Regions from separate parts of the Variovorax sp. GW823-FHT02B07 genome, predicted to be linked through region 2. Evidence: predicted binding sites of a transcription regulator. Region 2 holds the regulator's gene; each other region holds the start of a gene.

Region 1 (4,747 bases), on a different contig from region 2:
CCGTCGTAATGCGTGGGCGTGCTGGGTACCCAGCCCGCGGGCTTGGGGTCGAACTGCTGGAACACGCGCGCATGCGACAGCGTGTTGGCCTCGGCGTCCCAGTCCCAGGCGCGCACCACGTGCGCGGCGGTGTCGGCCCAGTACAGGGTGCGGTTGTCGGGCGAGAACGCCAGGCCGTTGGCGGTGGTGACGTGTTCCAGCATCGACGTGATGGTGGGCGAGACGTCGCCCGGGCGTGCGTCGAAACAGTAGAGCGCGGCGTTGGCGCGGTCCTTGGCCTCGTTGAGCGAACCGGCCCAGAAGCGGCCGAGCGCGTCGCACTTGCCGTCGTTGAAACGCATGGCGCGCACGTCGTGCTCCGCGCGCGCCATGGCGACGAGGCTGCCGCCCCACTCGCGGGCCCGGTAGATGCCGTCGCGCAGCGCGATCACGAGGCCGCCCGTGCGTGCCGGCGCCATGCAGCCGGGTTCGGTGGGCAAGGCCCATCGCTCGACCGTGGCCGTGGGCGAACCGATCTCGCCGCGCGTGCGCAGCACGGCGCGGCCCGGGATGTCGAGCCAGTAGAGCGCGCGTTCGTGCGGATGCCAGAACGGCGATTCACCCAGCTCGCAGAGGCTGTCTTCGATGGAGGTCCACATGGTGGGGCGATTGTGCCCCCGGCCACGCGGGCCGCGGGCAAAAAAAAGCCCGCTGACGCCGAAGCGCTCGCGGGCTGAACATCCAAAGGAGACTCGCCTGAAAAAACCGGGAGTGGTTGTTCTTCTTTGTATCGAAAAGGGGGGTGGTGGTCTTGGAGGAGCGGGGGCCGGCGCCGTGCCGGGCCACCCGCTGTCTGTGTGCGAATCAGCGGTTGTAAGCCGTTTCGCCGTGGGACGAGATGTCGAGGCCTTCGCGCTCTTCTTCTTCCGACACACGCAGGCCCAGGGTCAGGTCGGCGATCTTGTAGGCGATGAACGCGACCACGCCGGACCACACGATGGTGAACAGCACGCTCTTGACCTGGATCCAGACCTGCGCGCCCATCGAGAAGGTGTCGGGGGTCAGGCCGCCGGTGCCGCCCAGGCCCTTGGCAGCGAACACGCCGGTCAGGATGGCACCCAGGATGCCGCCCACGCCGTGCACGCCGAACACGTCGAACGCGTCGTCGGCACCGAGCATGCGCTTGAGGCCACCGACACCCCACAGGCAGACCAGGCCGGCGAGCAGGCCCAGCACGATCGAACCCATCGGGCCGACGAAACCGGCGGCAGGCGTGACAGCCACGAGGCCGGCAACGGCACCGGACGCAGCGCCCAGCATCGAGGCCTTGCCCTTGTGCAGGCTCTCACCCAGGATCCACGACAGGGCCGCGGCGGCGGTGGCGAGCACCGTGTTCACGAAAGCCAGGCCGGCGGCGGCGTTGGCAGCACCTGCCGAACCCGCGTTGAAGCCGAACCAGCCGACCCACAGCAGCGAGGCGCCGACCATGGTGAGCGTGAGCGAGTGCGGCGTGAAGGCTTCCTTGCCGTAGCCCACGCGCTTGCCGACCATGTAGGCACCGACCAGGCCGGCGATACCGGCGTTGATGTGCACCACGGTGCCGCCGGCGAAGTCGAGCGCGCCGTCCTTGCCCAGCAGGCCGCCGCCCCACACGATGTGGGCCATCGGCACGTAGCTGAAGGTGAACCAGATCACCGAGAACAGCAGCACGGCCGAGAACTTGGCGCGTTCCGCAAAAGCGCCGACGATCAGCGCCACGGTGATGGCCGCGAAGGTGCCCTGGAAGGCGAAGAACACGTATTCGGGGATCGTGGTCAGCGCGCCGAAGGTCTCCTGCGTGATGCCCTTCATGAAGATCTTGTCGAAGCTCCCGAAGAAGTTGCCGTCGCCCGTGAAGGCCAGGCTGTAGCCGTAGATGGCCCACAGCAGGCTGATGAGCGAGAAGATCACGAAGACCTGCATCAGCACCGACAGCATGTTCTTGGAACGGCCCAGGCCGCCGTAGAACAGCGCCAGGCCGGGAATGGTCATCAGGATCACGAGCAGGGTCGAGGTGAGCATCCAGGCGGTGTCGCCGGAGTCGACCTTGGGCGCGGGGGCGGCGGCCGGTGCGGCGGGCGCGGCTTCGGCAGCAGCGGGTGCTGCAGCCGCTGCAGGCGCGGGCGCAGCCGCGGCAGGTGCAGCAGGTGCCGATGCAGCCGGTGCCTCAGGGGTGGCGGCGGGTGCCTGGGCCAGCGCCGAAGTACCGGCGACGAAGACGCTCAAGCCGAGCGCAAGAGAGACAAGAAGTTTTTTCATAGTCGTTGTTCTTTCGGGCCAGGACTCGATCAGAGGGCTTCGCGGCCCGTTTCGCCGGTGCGGATGCGCACGACCTGCTCGAGGTTGTAGACAAAGATCTTGCCGTCGCCGATCTTCCCGGTGCGCGCGGCGCCTTCCACGGCCTCGATCACGCGGTCGACCAGCTCGTCGGAGATGGCCGCCTCGATCTTCACCTTGGGCAGGAAGTCGACCACGTACTCGGCGCCGCGGTACAGCTCGGTGTGGCCCTTCTGGCGACCGAAGCCCTTCACTTCCGTGACGGTGATGCCCTGCACGCCGATGGCCGAGAGCGCTTCGCGCACCTCGTCGAGCTTGAACGGTTTGATGATGGCTGTGACCAGCTTCATGATGAGTTGCTCCTTCTGGATGGATGAAAGGCGGCGCGGCAACGTGGGCCGCGCCTGGTTGTTCTGTCGATTACAGCGTCTTCGTCAGCGTGAGGATGAAGCGTGCCTTGTTGGGCGAGTAGTAGGTGGTGCCGAAGGTGCCGAAGTCGGGGATCTCGATGCCCGGGTAGGCCACGACCTGGTAGTTGGCCTTCTTGTTGGCGCCCTGCACCGAGCCCGTGAGCGTCAGGCCGCTGCCGAAGTCGTAGGTGGCGCCGATGTTGTAGTCCACGTAGCTCTTGTAGCCCAGGCTGCGGATGTCGCTGGACATGTTGGTGAAGCCGACGGCCGCCTTGAGCGTGACCTTGGGCACGATCTCCTTGCTGTAGGCCAGGTTCAGGTAGCCGGTGTTGCGGCCCTTCAGGCCCGAGCCCGTCTTGGCGCCGGCGTAACCGAAGTAGTCCTTGGACACCGTGTGCGAGTACTTGGCCGTGAACGAGCCGAAGCTGTCGTTGGCGTAGGTGGCGCCCACGTACAGCTCGGTGGTGTTGCCCACCGAGTTGCCCGGGTAGATGTAGGTGAGCGCGCCCACGTCCATGTCGACCGGGCCGGCCTTGAACTTGTAGCCGCCGTACAGGTCGCTCTCGATGCTGTTGCCCTTGAGCCAGTTGACGCTGGAGTTCCAGTTGCCGATGTAGAAGCCGCTGTCGCCGAAGGCGTAGTCGAAGCCGCCCTGGATGGCGGGCTTGAAGCCCTTGGTCTTGGCGTAGTCGTTCTTGCCGATCATGTCCTGGTCCTGGCCGCGGAACTTGTAGTTCGTGGTCAGCGAGACATTGCCCGTGAGCAGGGGCGCGGGCGCCGGTGCGGCGGCGTCGGCGGCCTGGGCCATGGCGGCGCCCGAGGCGGTCAGTGCAGTGGCCAGAACGATCAACGCCTGGGCGGCGGTACGGTGCGTCATCAGGGAACTCCTCGCAAGTGTGTTGTTGGACCTGAGCACCCTCAAAGCAGGGAGCGTGCCAAACTGCACGAATACCGCCCCGGCCAGAGGGCGCAGGTGTCCGGCGATGAGCGCCAAATCGTTACAAGCCCTGTTTCCGGCAGTTGCACACGCTTGCACGCTGCACGGTCCTGGGCTTGCACGTCGCAGGCGCACCAACTTGGGGAGAGGGAGAAAAATGAGTCTGTCTTTGGTGCAAAGCCGCGCCTTGCTCGGCTTGGAGGCCGCCGCCGTCACGGTCGAGGTGCATCTGGCGAACGGCCTGCCGAGCTTCACGCTGGTCGGGCTGGCCGAGACCGAGGTCAAGGAGGCGCGCGAGCGCGTGCGCTCGGCGATCCAGAACGCCGGGCTCGAATTTCCGACCAACAAGAAGATCGTGGTCAATCTGGCGCCCGCCGACCTGCCGAAGGATTCGGGCCGCTTCGACCTGCCCATCGCCCTGGGCATCCTCGCGGCCAGCGGGCAGATCGAGAACGCCCGCCTCGCCGGCCATGAGTTCGCCGGCGAGCTGTCGCTGTCGGGCGAACTGCGCCCAGTGCGCGGCGCGCTGGCGATGGCCGTGGCCACCTACACGCAGGGCGCGGCCGTGCGGCTGGTGCTGCCCCTGGACAGCGCGCAAGAGGCTGCGCTGGTGCCCGGTGCGCAGGTGTACGGCGCCCGGCACCTGCTCGACGTGGTGCGCCAGTTCGTCGCCGGCGGCGGCGGGCCCGTCGACGCGAGCGACGACGGCTGGACCCGCGTGCGCGCCGCGCCCGGCGACGGCGCCCCGCGCTATGCCGACCTGGCCGACGTCAAGGGCCACACCGGCGCCAAGCGCGCCCTCGAGATCGCTGCGGCCGGCGGCCACAGCCTGCTCATGGTGGGCGAGCCGGGCTCGGGCAAGTCGATGCTGGCGCACCGCTTCGCCGGCCTGCTGCCGCCGATGAACGTGGACGAAGCGCTGGAGAGCGCGGCCATCGCCAGCCTCGACGGCCGGCTGGCGCCCGAGCGCTGGATGAGCCGCCCGACGGCCACGCCGCACCACACGGCGAGCGCGGTGGCGCTGGTGGGCGGCGGCTCGCCGCCCCGGCCGGGCGAGATCTCGCGCGCGCACCACGGCGTCTTGTTTCTGGATGAGTTCCCCGAG
Region 2 (4,747 bases):
AATCGCATCTGCGCCGTGATCACGGCGAGCAGCAACCCGATCATTGGGCCCGGCTTTTCATTCTGCGATGAGATTCTTGAGATCGACGAACACTCCGTGCGCTCTTACATGGCCTGGTTCGATACGGTCGAGACGAGATTTCGTGTCCCGAAGTCTCAAATGACCTGCGCGACTCCCGAAAAGCCACCGCTCCCGCGTTGAGGCTCGCCGCCGGCGACCATCTGCGGCAGCGCCATGCTTGCAAAGCCTTTCGCGAAGCATCGCTGCGCTACAGCAAGCTCTCGGGCGTGAGCGGCGACAGCAGTTCGAGCATGGTGCGGTCCCAGAAGCCCGAGTCGGGCTCTTCGTGCAGCACGGTGGTCTTGCCGCCTTCCTCGCTGACCCATTCGATGCGCCGCGAGCCGACTGCGCCCGCATCGGCGCCTTCGGCAAAACGCAGCCGGTAGGCGCCCTGCTGCTTGAGCACGTCGAGCAGCTTCAGGGTCTGCTGCGCCATCTCGGGGCTGCGGATGAACAGGCCGATCTCGGTGTTGTGAATCTCGGAGCGCGGATCGAAATTCATCGAGCCGACGAACAGGATGCGCTGGTCGATCACCGCCGACTTGGCGTGCAGCCGGCCCACCGACGTGCCGAACAGGCCGAGGCGCACGCTGCGCCGCGTGCGCGCGGAACTCAGCTCGTGCAGCTCGGCGCCCAGCGCCAGCATGTCGGCGCGGTAGCGGCGGTAGGCGGTGTGCACGAGCGGTTCGTCGGTGGCGGCGAGCGAGTTGGTGACCACGCTGATCTTCACGTTGCGCCCGCGGATCTCGCGCATCACCTCCAGCCCCGACGCGCCCGGGATCAGGTAGGGCGAGACCAGCGTCACCTCGCTGCGCGCGCGGCGCATCTGCTCGACCACGTTGTAGCGCACGCTGTCCACGTCGAGCAGCGGCACGCCGCCGTACGACGCGGTCTTGCCGATCACGCGGTCGGGGGAATCGGCGTAGGCCTCGGCGGTGGTCCAGATCAGGCCGAGCTTGCCGGCGTCGAGGTCGTCGGCCACCGGGCTGTAGCCGAGCAGGTCGTTGGGCGCGGGCCTGGGCGGCGGCGGCGTGGTGTCGGGGCCGGTGGCGGCGTCGAAGCGGCGCTGCAGTTCTTCGCGCGGCAGGTCGGTGTGCACGACCGCGCCGATCGGGCGCACGTGCGGGCTGTTCCAGTACTGGTCGAACAGCACGCCCAGGCGCGGGATCAGCGCGCCCGTGACGAAGGTGTCGAGGTCGATGAAGTTCGGGCCGGTGGTGCGGCGGAAGTACTGGTTGCCGATGTTGCGCCCGCCCGCCACCGCCATCGCGCCGTCGGCGATGAAGAGCTTGTTGTGCATGCGGCGGTTGACGCGGCTGAAGTCGAACAGCGACGCGGTGAAGCGCTTGAGCAGGCTGCCGCGCCCGGCCGGGAACGGGTTGAACAGGCGCAGCTCCACGTTCGGCGTGGCGGCCAGGCCGAGCAGCAGCTCGTCTTCGCCGGAGGTGTAGAGGTCGTCCATCAACAAGCGCACCCGCACGCCGCGCTGGGCCGCATCGCGCAGGGTGCGCAGCAGGTAGCGGCCGGTCTCGTCGTTCTCGATCTGGTAGTACTGCACGTCGAGCGTGCGCTGCGCGCGGCGCGCCAGCTGCAGCCGCGTGTCGAAGGCGAAGTCGCCGCCGGGCATGAGGCGAAAGCCGCTGAGGTCGGGGTCGGGCTGCGAGGCCAGCGCGATCTTGCCGAGCGCGGTGTCGGCCGAGACGGCGATGGCCTTGGTGGGCGGGCGCGGTGCCTCGTCGGGCAAGGTGGCGCAGCCGGCGAACAGTGATGCCGCCACGAGGGCGAAGACCCAATGCCCCCAGCGTGACAGCAGGCGACGGGTCATCGTGGGCTTTCTACAGGGCCTTGCGCAGGTTGGCGGGCGCGATGCGCAGCGCCTCGCGGTACTTGGCGACGGTGCGGCGCGCGCACTCGATGCCCTGCTCTTTCAGCATCTCGGAGATCTGGCTGTCGGACAGCGGCTTCTTGATGCTCTCGGAACTCACGAACTGCTTGATCAGCGCGCGCACCGCGGTGCTCGACGCGTTGCCGCCGGTCTCGGTGCCCAGCGCCGAGCCGAAGAAGTACTTGAGCTCGACGGTGCCGAACGGCGTGGCCATGTACTTGGCGGTGGTCACGCGCGAGATGGTCGACTCGTGCAGGCCCAACTCGTCGGCGATCTCGCGCAGCACCAGCGGGCGCATGGCCAGCTCGCCGTGCACGAAGTAGCTCTTCTGGCGCTCGACGATGGCGTTGCTCACGCGCAGGATGGTGTCGAAGCGCTGCTGGATGTTCTTGATGAACCAGCGCGCCTCCTGCAGCCGCTGCGACAGCGCCTGGCTGCCCTCGCCCTTGTGCGACTTGAGCGCGCCGGCGTAGATGTCGTGCACGCGCAGGCGCGGCATGACTTCGGGGTTGAGCATGACGCGGAACTTCACGTTCGTGCCGCGCCCGGTCTTGGTGACGATCACGTCGGGGATGACGATGTTGCGCTCGACGTCGACGAAGCGGCGGCCCGGCTTGGGTTCGAGGCGCGCAATGACCTGCAGCGCCGAGCGCACCAGGTCTTCGTTGGTGCGCGTGAGCGTGGCCAGGCGCTTGAAGTCGCGCCGCGCGAGCAGCTCCATGGGCTGTTTGCAGATCGCGATGGCGGTCTTGCGGATGAGCGCTTCGGCCTCGGTCTCGTCTTCGCTGGCGAGCGCCTTCAGCTGGATGCTCAGGCATTCGCCGAGATCGCGCGCGCCGACGCCCACCGGCTCCAGGCTCTGCAGCAGGCCCAGCGCCACCTGGAAGTGGTGCACAAGGTCGTCGAACTGGTCGTTGTCGTCGCCCGCCAGGCCCGAGGCCAGCGCGGGCAGCGAGTCTTCGAGGTAGCCGTCGTCGTTGAGCGATTCGATCAGGAAGCGCAGCGCGGCGCAGTCGTTCTCATTGAGCCGCAGGCTCAGCGCCTGGCGGTGCAGGAAGGACTGCAGCGACTCCTGGCTGCGCGCGAGTTCGGTGGCGTCGGCACGCTCGTCGTCGCCCAGGTTGTTCTGGCGCGCGGGTGCGTCGCTGCCCCACTCGCTGTCGTCGGGCGCCATGTCGACGGTGCCGTCGCCTTCCCAGTCGGGCTCGCGCTCGGCGATCTCGGCGGCGGGGCCGTCGGTGTCGGGGGTCGAGGTGGTGGTGTCGCTGGAGGTGGAGGACGTGCTGGCGGCGGACGGCGTGAACTCGGCCTCACCCTCGCCCGCGTCGTCGCGCGGCACCGGCGCGTCGGCCGTGTCCAGCCCGAACTCCTCGCGCGCCGCTTCTTCCGCGGTGCGTTCGAGGAACGGGTTCTCGTCCAGCATCTGCTCGACCTCCTGGCTCAGTTCGAGCGTGGAGAGCTGGAGCAGGCGAATGGACTGCTGCAGCTGTGGCGTCAGCGCCAGATGCTGCGAGACGCGAAGGGACAGCCCTTGCTTCATGGAGACCCGACCCTCCCTTACATGCGGAAGTGCTCGCCCAGGTACACCCTGCGTACCTCGGCGTTGTCGACGATCTCCGAGGGTGTGCCTTGTGCCAGCACGTGCCCGTCGCTGATGATGAACGCGTGATCGCAGATGCCCAGCGTTTCACGCACGTTGTGGTCAGTGATGAGCACGCCGATGCCGCGCTCTTTCAGGAAACTGATGATCCGCTGGATCTCGATCACGGCGATCGGGTCGATGCCGGCGAAGGGCTCATCCAGCAGGATGAAGCGCGGCTGGGTGGCCAGCGCGCGTGCAATTTCAACGCGGCGGCGCTCGCCGCCCGACAGCGCGAGCGCGGGCGAGTCGCGCAGGTGGTCCACGCGCAGGTCGGCCAGCAGATCGGCCAGGCGCTCTTCGGTGTGCTGCTTGGTCAGCGGCATCATGCGGCCGTTGGCGTCGGGCTCGCGCTGCAGCTCGAGCACGGCGCGCACGTTTTCCTCGACCGTGAGCTTGCGGAAGATCGAGGCTTCCTGCGGCAGGTAGCTCAGGCCCATGCGCGCGCGGCGGTGAATGGGCATGTGGGCGATGGGCTCGCCGTCGATGGTGATCTCGCCGGCGTCGGCGCGCACCAGCCCGACGATCATGTAGAACGAGGTGGTCTTGCCCGCGCCGTTGGGGCCGAGCAGTCCGACGACCTCGCCCTTTTGCACGTCGAGCGAGACGTCTTTGACGACCGTGCGGCTGCCGTAGCTCTTCTTGAGGCCGCGCGCCACGAGGCGGCTGCCCGGAATGCCGTCGGCGGTCTGGGTTCCTGCGGTTTCGATCACTTGCGCCCTTCCCCTTCGGTGCCGCCCAGCGTGGTGCTCGGGCGCAGCCCGGCGCCGGGCGCGGGGGTGGGTGCCGGGGCCACAGGCTTCTTGCCGCCGGCTGCCGGTGCGGAACCGCCCGCCGCCGGGGCCGCGGCGGCCTTCGGCGTGAGGATGGCCTTCACGCGACCGCCACCGCCCGCCGAGACGCCGGCGTTCGGCGGCACGAGGGAGCCGTTGACGGTGTAGGTGTCGTTGCTCTGGTCGTAGACGATCAGCGCGCCGCTGCTCTCGTCGTTGGCCGTGGCGCCGATCAGCCGGCGCATGACGGCACGGCGGATGAACTTGACGTTGTCGGCGCGGCTGTCGTACTCGATGACTTCCGACTCGCCCTCGATCCACTCGTCGCCGGCGTTGCGCTTCTGCTTGTAATAGGCCAGCTTGCCGGGCGCCGCCGTGACCACGCCGTAC
Region 3 (4,747 bases), on a different contig from region 2:
ATCGCGCGGCGGCGGGTAGCCTTCCATCACGATGCGCACGCCCAGCTGCTGCGCGGTGGCTTCGACGGCGGCGACGAGGTCGAGGTAGTCCTCCAGGCGCGCCAGTGGCGGCATGAAGACGTAGAGCACGCCCGAGGCGCTGCCTTTCTTTTCGGCCGCGGGGCCGTTGGCGCGGCGCGGGTCGCGCACCTCGACGCACAGCGCGGTGCGCGTGACCCAGTGGGCCGATTCGCCGCGCAGCGGCTGGCGCGTGGCGGGCGTGGCGGCATCCGCAGCAGCTGCTGCATCGCCCTTCGCCGCATCGCCGGGGCTTTGCATGCGCAGCGACGCGGCCACCACGGGCGGCGCGCCGAAGGTGTAGGGCACCTCGCCCAGGTCGGCGCCGGCCACCGGGGTGGCGGTGGCATAGCGCGCGCGGTAGTCGGACGCGCTGGGCAACGCCGCGCGCGGCGCGGTCGGGTCGCGCTCGATGAGATAGGGGTAGTCGCCCTTGCTGGCCCACGGTTGCGAGTCGAGCGGCAGGCGGTAACCCATGGGCGAGTCGCCCGGGATCAGGAACAGGCGGTCGTCGCGCAGGAACCAGGGGCCGGTCTTCCAGCCGGGGCCGGCGAGCGCGGGCGCGTCGCTGTTGGCGTTGCCGGGTTCGATGGGCAGCATGTAGCCGATCACCGCGTCGAGCTTCTGCGTGAACACGCGGCGCAGGCGCACGCGTTCGAGTTCGTCGTCGAGCTTGGAGTCGAAGGGGTCGACGTTCACCGGCAGGCGGCGTTCGCGCCACAGGTAGTAGTAGGTGTCCTCGTAGCCGGCCTGGATGTAGCGCTCGGTGAGGCCCAGCTTGTGCGCCAGCACGGTGGTGAAGCGGCGCGCATCCTCGCTCGTGTAGTGCGTGGGAAAGCGTTCGTCGGCGAACAGCTCGGGGTCGTGCCACAGCGTCTGGCCGTCGGCGCGCCAGAAGATCGACAGCGCCCAGCGCGGCAGCTGCTCGCCCGGGTACCACTTGCCCTGGCCGAAATGCAGGAAGCCGCCCTGGCCGTACTCGGCGCGCAGCTTGTGCACGAGCTCGGTGGCGTAGCCGCGCTTGGTGGGGCCGAGCGCGTCGGTGTTCCATTCGGGCGCGTCGCGGTCGCTGGTGGCCACGTAGGTGGGCTCGCCGCCCATGGTCAGGCGCACGTCGCCGGCGACGAGGCGCGCATCGACCGCGTCGCCGAGCGCGAGCACCTCGGCCCATTGTTCTTCGGTGTAGGGCTTGGTGACGCGCGGCGATTCGTAGATGCGCGTGACCTTCATCTCGTGGCTGAACTCGACCTCGGACTCGTCGACGCCACCTTCGATGGGCGCGGCGCTCGACGGCGTGGGCGTGCAGGCCAGTGGAATGTGGCCTTCGCCGGCGAGCAGGCCCGAGGTGGCGTCCAGGCCGATCCAGCCGGCGCCCGGCAGGAACACCTCGCACCAGGCGTGCAGGTCGGTGAAGTCGACCGTGGTGCCGCTGGGGCCGTCGAGCGCCTTCACGTCGGGCGTGAGCTGGATCAGGTAGCCCGACACGAAGCGCGCGGCCAGGCCGCAGTGGCGCAGCAGCTGCACCAGCAGCCAGCCCGAGTCGCGGCACGAGCCGCTGCCGTTGCTCAGCGTTTCTTCGGGCGTCTGCACGCCGGGCTCCATGCGGATGAGGTAGCTGACGTCCTTTTGCACCTGCTGGTTGATGCCGACCAGGAAGTCGATGGTGCGCTGCTCCTTGCGCTCGATCCTGTCGAGGTAGGCCTGCAGCAGCGGCGTGGGCTTCTCGGTGACGAGGTAGGGCGCCAGCTCTTCCGCCTGCGAGGCCGTGTACTTGAAGGGGAAGTTCTCGGCCTGCGGCTCGAGGAAGAAGTCGAAGGGGTTGTAGACCGCCATCTCGACCACGAGGTCGACCGTGACCTTGAACTCGCGCGTCTTCTCGGGGAACACGAGCCGCGCCTGGTAGTTGGCGAACGGGTCCTGCATCCAGTTGACGAAGTGCTCGGCCGGCTCGACCCGCAGCGAGTACGAGATCACATTGCTGCGGCAATGGGGCGCGGGGCGCAGTCGCACGACTTGCGGGCCCAACTGCACCAGGCGGTCGTATGTGTAGTGGGTGACGTGGTGGAGTGCGGCGTGGATGGACATGCGTAGGGGCGTGCAGTGCAGCGAGGTTGCATCGAAAAGATGTCTCTGGTGAGACGCATACTAGCCCAGTTGCCAAGCAATTAACGCGCCATCGAGCGTGGGTTGGGGGAGGGTTTGCATCATGGATTCCGGGGTGTCGGGAGGGCAGTCGCGGCGTGCGTCCGAGGCTGTCGCGGGTGGGTCGGGGGCCTTCGTTGCGCTGGGCGGCACGCTGCTCGGCGCGGCGGTGCAACTGCGCCAGCCGCTGTTGTGGGCGGCGGGTGTCTACGTCGCGTTGCTGCTCGTGGGGCTCGGCGGCGGATGGCTGTTGTGGCGGTGGCGTGGGCCTCGGTGGGCGGTGCTCGTGCTGTCGCTGGCCTGCGGCGCGATGGCCGGCGCGGGGCTCGCCGGATGGCGCGCCACGGCCTACGCGCAAGGGGCGCTGGAGCCGCAGCTCGAAGGACGCGACCTGCGGCTCACGGGCGTGGTCTCGCAGATGCCGCAGCCCGGCGAGATCGGAACGCGCTTCCGTTTCGATGTGGAGACGGCGCAGTGGGCCGAGGCCTCACGTGATGCTGCGCCGCCGGCGGTGCCGCCGCGCATCGCACTCGCCTGGTACGGCGACTACGGCGGGATGTGGGAGCAGCCCGCCGAACGTCGCGCATCCGTCGCACGCACCGTGGGCGAGGTGCACGCCGGCCAGCGCTGGCAACTGACCGTGCGCCTGCGCGCGCCGCACGGCAACCTCAATCCGCACGGCTTCGACAGCGAACTGTGGGCGTGGGAGCAAGGCGTGCATGCGCAGGGCCATGTGCGCGCCGGGGCGCGCGACCCCGCGCCGCGCCTGCTGGGCACGACGTGGCGGCACCCGATCGAGCGGGCGCGCGAAGCCGTGCGCGATGCCGTCTTCGCCCGCGTGGACGACCGGCGCCAGGCCGGCGTGATCGCCGCGCTCGTCACTGGCGACCAGGGCGCCATCGACCGCGCCGACTGGGACGTGTTCCGCGCTACCGGCGTGGCGCACCTGATGTCGATCTCGGGCCTGCACATCACCTTGTTCGCGTGGTTCGCGGCGCATGTCGTGGGCGCGCTCTGGCGGCGCAGCAGCCGGCTCATGCTGCGGCTGCCCGCGCAACAGGCTGCGCTCGCGGGCGGCGTGCTGCTGGCCGCGCTCTACGCGCTCTTCAGTGGCTGGGGCGTGCCCTCGCAGCGCACGGTCTGGATGCTCGCGGCCGTGGCGCTGCTGCGCCTGACGGGCCGGCGCTGGCCATGGCCGCACGTCTGGCTGCTGACGGCGGCGGTCGTGGTGGGCGCCGATCCGTGGGCGCTGCTGCAGGCCGGCTTCTGGCTCAGCTTCGTGGCGGTGGCGGTGCTGTTCGCCTCCGCCACGGCCGTGCCGGGCGAGGGCAGGGGGGGCGCGCTCACGCGCCTGGGGCGCTTCTTTCGTGAGCAATGGACGATCACGCTGGCGCTCACGCCGCTGAGCCTGCTGCTGTTCCAGCAGGTGTCGGCGGTCGGGCTCGTGGCCAACGCGCTCGCGATCCCGTGGGTGACGCTGGTGATCACGCCGCTGGCGATGCTCGGCGTGGCGGTGCCGCCGCTGTGGGACGCGGCGGCCGTCGCCGTGAAGCTGTTCGCGCTGCTGCTGCAGGCGCTCGCCGGCCTGCCGTTCGCCACGCTGTCGATGGCCGCGCCGCCGCCATGGCTGGCCGCAAGCGGCGTGGCGGGCGGCGTGCTGCTGGCGATGCGCCTGCCGTGGTCGGTGCGCGCGCTCGGCCTGCCGCTGCTGTTGCCGGTGCTGCTGTGGCTGCCGACGCGGCCCGCCGTGGGCGAGTTCGACCTCCTCGCCGCCGACATCGGGCAGGGCAACGCGGTGCTCGTGCGCACCGCCACGCACAGCCTGCTGTACGACGCCGGGCCGCGCTACGGGCTCGACAGCGACGCGGGCCACCGCGTGCTCGTGCCGCTGCTGCGCGCGCGGGGCGAGCGGCTCGACATGCTCCTGCTGAGCCACCGTGACATCGACCACACCGGCGGCGCCCCCGCCGTGCTCGCCATGCAGCCGCAGGCCGCGCTGCTGAGTTCCATCGAGGCCGCGCACCCGCTGCAGGCGCTGCGCCCCGCGCGCCGCTGCGAGGCCGGGCAGCGCTGGACCTGGGACGGTGTCGATTTCGAGGTGCTGTTTCCCTTCGACAGCGACTACCTCGGCTTCACGCGGCCCAATGCCGTGTCGTGCGTGCTGCGCATCGGCAACGGCCGTGCCACGGTTCTATTGGCGGGCGATATCGAACGGCTGCAGGAGGCCGCGCTGGTGTCGCGAACGCCCGGGCTTGCGGCCGACGTGCTGCTGGTGCCGCACCATGGCAGCAAGACCTCGTCGAGCGAGCTTTTTCTGGACGCCGTGCGCCCGCGCATCGCGCTCGTGCAGGCCGGCTACCGCAGCCGCTTCGGCCACCCCGCGCCCGAGGTGGTGGCGCGCTACGTCGAACGCGGCGTGCAGGTGGTCGACAGCCCGCGCTGCGGCGCCGCCCACTGGGCGAGCCCGGCGCCGGCCGAGCTGAAGTGTGAACGCGCGAATGATCCGCGCTACTGGCGCCACCGCATGCCATGAAGGTCCGAAACGCGA

The links. Region 2 encodes sigma-54, which starts transcription at its own class of promoters, with help from an activator protein. Its sites were predicted from a motif close to TGGCANGNAANCTGCTTT; they were not measured.
Region 1: AC1RGU_RS29850 (TorF family putative porin) is a predicted target of sigma-54. The motif match lies at 3,626-3,643, and genes of this name have one in related genera.
Region 3: AC1RGU_RS06140 (transglutaminase family protein) is a predicted target of sigma-54. The motif match lies at 2,216-2,233, and genes of this name have one in related genera.

Annotation. Positions count from the first base shown of each region.
Region 1 covers NZ_JBXAJX010000011.1:15,040-19,786, forward strand. The annotation lists gene AC1RGU_RS29835 (SMP-30/gluconolactonase/LRE family protein) at 1-638, opposite strand, end outside; gene AC1RGU_RS29840 (ammonium transporter) at 844-2,277, opposite strand; gene glnK (P-II family nitrogen regulator) at 2,307-2,645, opposite strand; gene AC1RGU_RS29850 (TorF family putative porin) at 2,716-3,582, opposite strand; gene AC1RGU_RS29855 (YifB family Mg chelatase-like AAA ATPase) at 3,800-4,747, shown strand, end outside.
Region 2 covers NZ_JBXAJX010000006.1:169,807-174,553, reverse strand. The annotation lists gene AC1RGU_RS25875 (hypothetical protein) at 1-201, shown strand, start outside; gene AC1RGU_RS25870 (phospholipase D family protein) at 269-1,885, opposite strand; gene rpoN (RNA polymerase factor sigma-54) at 1,896-3,485, opposite strand; gene lptB (LPS export ABC transporter ATP-binding protein) at 3,503-4,297, opposite strand; gene lptA (lipopolysaccharide transport periplasmic protein LptA) at 4,294-4,747, opposite strand, start outside.
Region 3 covers NZ_JBXAJX010000001.1:1,299,698-1,304,444, forward strand. The annotation lists gene AC1RGU_RS06140 (transglutaminase family protein) at 1-2,142, opposite strand, end outside; gene AC1RGU_RS06145 (DNA internalization-related competence protein ComEC/Rec2) at 2,264-4,732, shown strand.